One region of the Paraburkholderia sp. FW306-02-B genome, then DNA from elsewhere that is predicted to be linked to it. Evidence: predicted binding sites of a transcription regulator. Region 1 holds the regulator's gene; the other holds the start of a gene.
What was found. Region 1 encodes FNR, which switches genes on or off when oxygen is low (the NO sensors DNR and NnrR bind a similar motif). Its sites were predicted from a motif close to TTGATNNNNATCAA; they were not measured.
Positions count from the first base shown of each region.

Region 2: AC3WOG_RS29175 (hemerythrin domain-containing protein) is a predicted target of FNR. The motif match lies at 1,254-1,267, and genes of this name have one in related genera.

Region 1 covers NZ_JBYSXZ010000002.1:2,338,368-2,340,568, reverse strand. Annotated here, with positions in the region: gene AC3WOG_RS31845 (SUMF1/EgtB/PvdO family nonheme iron enzyme) at 1-481, opposite strand, end outside; gene fnr (fumarate/nitrate reduction transcriptional regulator Fnr) at 612-1,388, opposite strand; gene AC3WOG_RS31835 (universal stress protein) at 1,526-2,008, opposite strand.
Region 2 covers NZ_JBYSXZ010000002.1:1,781,200-1,783,400, reverse strand. Annotated here, with positions in the region: gene AC3WOG_RS29180 (hypothetical protein) at 60-407, opposite strand; gene AC3WOG_RS29175 (hemerythrin domain-containing protein) at 532-1,113, opposite strand; gene AC3WOG_RS29170 (HAD-IA family hydrolase) at 1,331-2,059, opposite strand; gene AC3WOG_RS29165 (LysR family transcriptional regulator) at 2,194-2,201, shown strand, end outside.

The DNA of each region.
Region 1 (2,201 bases):
GATGCAGCATGTAGGCGAGCGTTTCGGCATGCATCAGCCGATGCTCGATCGCAACGTTCAGCAACTGCCCGGCCGCACCGCCTTGCGCATCATCGTGGCCGATACGAGCCGAGTCGCTCAGCGCACCGAGCGCACGGTCGATCTGCTCACGGGCGCGCAGCCCATAGCCGCGCACGACCTCGAGCGACGGCCAGTCGCCTGGTTGATCGGTGGGAAAGCCGCCGTCGACGGGATCGATACCGAACGCGAAGAGCTGGTCGAGGTGCGGATCGAACGCGGGCAGGTCGCACAGACGCTGATCCAGCAGGTTGCGGTCGAAGGCTTCCAGATGGCCGATGTAAAACACAATCCGGTGACGCTCGCGGATCGGCCGGTCATACAGAAACTCGGGTTTGACAATGGAGAACAGTGCGTCGGTGACGTGACGCGCGTCGATCAGACGCTGGACGAGCGGGTGATGCGGGGCGGGGTCGCGATTCATGTCGCCAAGCCTCCTTGCGGGGGACGGACTAAAGACTGTACCCGCTCGCAGGAGCCATGCCAAGGCGAAAGCGCACCGAAAAGAGGTAGACGGGAACGTGGCGGCGCGGGCCAGGTCCTTCGCGTCCGGCTTAAACCTGCCGCAAGCCTTCGAGATCGACGATCCGGATGTGCTTGCCTTGCGTGTCGATCAGTCCGCGCTTTTGAAATCTTGACAGGGTACGGCTGACGGTTTCGAGCGTCATGCCGAGATAGCTGCCCATGTCTTCGCGCGTCATACGCAGGTTGAATTCCGCCGACGAATAGCCGCGTTGCGCGTTGCGCTCCGACACGTCGAGCAGGAACGCCGCGACGCGTTCGTCCGCCGACAACGAGCCGAGCACCATCATTTGCGCGGCTTCGCGGACGATCTGTTCGCCCAGCAGTTTGTGCAGCCGTTCCTGCATCGAACTGATTTCGCGGCACAACGTTTTGAGCGCCGTGTAGGGGACGATGCAAACAGTGCTGTCTTCGAGCGCCAGGGCGCTGCATGCGTGCACGTCTTCGCTGATGCCGTCGAGGCCGAGCGCTTCGCCGGCGAGGCGCAGGCCGGTAACCTGTTCCCGGCCGTCACGGTGCGCCATGACGGTTTTCATCGAACCGGACCGCACGGCGTACAGATTGTCGAACGGGTCGCCGCTGCGGTACAACGCTGCGCCGCGCTGCACCGAGCGCGCTGTGCAAATCAACGCTTCGAGTTTCGGCAGTTCATCTGGAGACAGGCCTTGCGGCATGCAGAGCTGCCGCATCGAACAGTTCGAACAACGCGCGGCGCTGCGCCCGCTCGCCCGCGGCGGCGCAGCACGACCGCGGCCGCGCGCGGATGGAGCAACAGCGGAATCGGCGGTAACAGCGGTAGGAGTCAGCATGTTCAGCAGCCATTTGTCGGGTAATGACTGATTGTCCCACCGCGTACGGCCCGCGTTTCGCGGCAAAATGACGCGTTCGCGCAGCGAGGCTGCTTGCGCGATGTCACGCTCGCGCTTCTGCTTGTGGTGATGTACTGCTATGCGTCCGGTTGAGCGCCGGCTTCGCTGCTCTTGCCCGCAGCGGAGGGGATCAGCAGCACCGGCAAGCTGGCCTGGCGCACGCAGCGCTCGGCGACGCTGCCGAGAATCAGGCGCTGAAAACCGCGCCGGCCGTGCGTGCCCATTACCAGCAGGTCGGCGTTGAAAGCGGCGGCGGCTTTCAGCACCACGGTGGACACGTCGTCGAGCGACGATGCTTCGCCCACCGCGAGCTCGCCTTTCACACCCTGATTGCGCATGGCCTGCGCGAATTCCGCGCCGAGTTCCTTGCCTTGCTCGACCAGCCGGTTGCGAAGAATCGAAGGGTCGTAGCCGGGCGCTTCGAAATACATCGGCGTGTTTTCGACGACGTAGAACGGTTGCAGAACAGCGCCCGTGGATTTGGCGAGCGCCAGCGCTGCTTCGAACGCGCGGCGCGAGGTATGGCTGCCGTCGACCGCTACGAGGATGCGTGTGTACATATCAACTCCCGTCTGTAGGATTCGGGTGTCGCGGCCATTGCGCACGACCGTGTTCATTGACGATTCATTACCCATGTGAGCTTAAATGATTGCTGAAAAAGGCGCACCCTGAGCAGGATGTCAATCAAACACTTGTCAAATTGTGCTGCTTCGATTGATTGCATGACAAGTACCGCGCAGCAAGCGTTTCCGG
Region 2 (2,201 bases), 560 kb from region 1:
CCCTAACGGGACAGTCGGCGTTGCTGATAGCGGACCTGGCTAGCCCCGCAGAACTCGCGCTACAGCACGTATTGCAAAGCCAGGTCGAAACCGATGACGACTAGCGAACAGCCGAGGCCTGCGAGGAGATTCGCGACCCGATGTTCGAAATCGTGATCCCGGCTCATCCACGCCCCAATCAGGAAAATGCCTTCAAAAACGACCTGGAGCGCAACGAACACAAGCATCAGCAGAAACTCGTAACCCATGAACCTGAAGTTCGCGAAGTTCATCACGTAATCGAAGATCCACCTGCCGACCCTATGCACCTCATATACCAGCAACAGGATCGGAAAGAGGTAACTGGCAACATAGGTCGGCACGCTTGCGTGCAGCAGTTCCAGGTGAAAGTGACGAGCAGCTTGCATATCCCCTCCTGCGCCGGCGTTTTGTGCTCAAAAAAACTTTTTGTTTAGTTGCGCGGCCACGGATCCTGCTGATCCGCGTTTGCATCGCGTGACCGGCCGCTCATCGAAAAGCGCAGCCGAACTGCTAACTTTCCGTCTCCGGAATCGTTTTGACGATCATCGAGAATAATTTGCCGAGATCGTCTTCAAGTTTTACCCCGTCGAACGGATCACGATTTGCTCCAAAGGCGGCATCGACTTCCGCCCAGTCTTCGTTTGTCAAAAGACGTCTGGCGGCCGGCAAAATCAACGTCTCTTCCATACACCGGTGGTCTGCATAGAACTCTGCATACTCTTCCACCACGGCTCGCAGCTCCCGAAGTGCAGGGGCACCCTTCAATTCATACCGGGTCAGCGCGTGCTCGATATTTCTCAACTTCATATCGCCTCGAGCGTGCTGGGACTCCAGTTCCGTAAGGACGTAGTCAAATTCATCCGTCCGATCCCGCAGCGGCGTGAACAGGTAACGATCCTCTTTAGGATGGTGCACCTGCTGAGGGTACTCACGGATGTAATAAAGCATCGCCCGAAGCACCATCAGGCCCGGTACGGGCGCACCTGCTGCCAGGAGACTCACAAAGCGCCGCATGCCCTCTACCACGTTCGACATCTGCTCGTGTTCATGAAGGATGACGGTTATGGCACTACGCGGTCCCAGAGACTGCATATCACACTCCGCAGCGGTACATGAAAAGCATTGGCGAATCGATTTACTGCTTCACACCAGCCGCATGAGCAGGAAGCTGCGCCGATACCTTAATGCTAGTCATCCTCCGCTCGACATCAAAGCGCACTAACACCACTGCCTTGATGGAGATCAACGGCTGTGCGGACATGGTGGCGCATGGGGTCGGCTCCCGTCGATCGGATGAACTGGCAACCGCTTATCTGGATTGCGGATAGCCGGCAACGCGCGCTTCCGCCTCGACCGCATCGGCAAGCGCCGCCATCGTCGCGAATTTGAACGTCGGCGTCGTGACCCCGGAAGGCGTCGGCGTCGCGCCGAAACCCTTCATACCTTGCCGGCGTTCGATCCAGCACGTCGAATAACCCAGTCCGGTCGCCACGCCGATATCGTGATATTGGCTCTGCGCCGTATGCAGGATCTCGCCGAACTTGTAGCCGAACGCCGCCTGGCGTCCACGGTTGTACGCAAAGAATTGCGGATCGGGTTTGGCGACACCGGTCTCGTCGCACGTCACGGTATCGTCGAACGGATCGCCGAGCGTATAGGCGTAGGACGAAAGCGCCACGCGATCGGCGTTCGTCATGGCCACCAGGCGAAAATGTTTGCGCAGGCGTTTGAGCGCATCGACCGAATCGCTGAAGGCCGGCCAGTCGAGCACATCGCGCTGGAATGCCGCGGCGGTTTGCGCGTCGTCGGGCAGGCCCAACTCTTTTGCGAGCGACAAGTAAACATTCGCCATCTCCTTGCTCGAACGGCCCGGATGCTTTTCGCGGCCACGCATGTAGGGCTGAAAGATCTGGTCATCGGTCAGATCTTTTGCCGCGTTGCCGCCAAGCCGGCGCACCGAGGCGAGAACCCCGCTTTCAAAGTCGATCAGCGTACCGACAACGTCGAAAGTCAGAACTTTGAATTGAGTCAGTTTCATTTCGTAATCCTTTGAAGTCCGTAAGTCATGTTCAGTGAATGACGCACCGCACTACCGCGCGTTTCACAAAAATATACGGGGCGATCTTATTGACAGCAATTCCCTAATTGTTGGACCTGGCATAACATGAAGTTATGCCTAG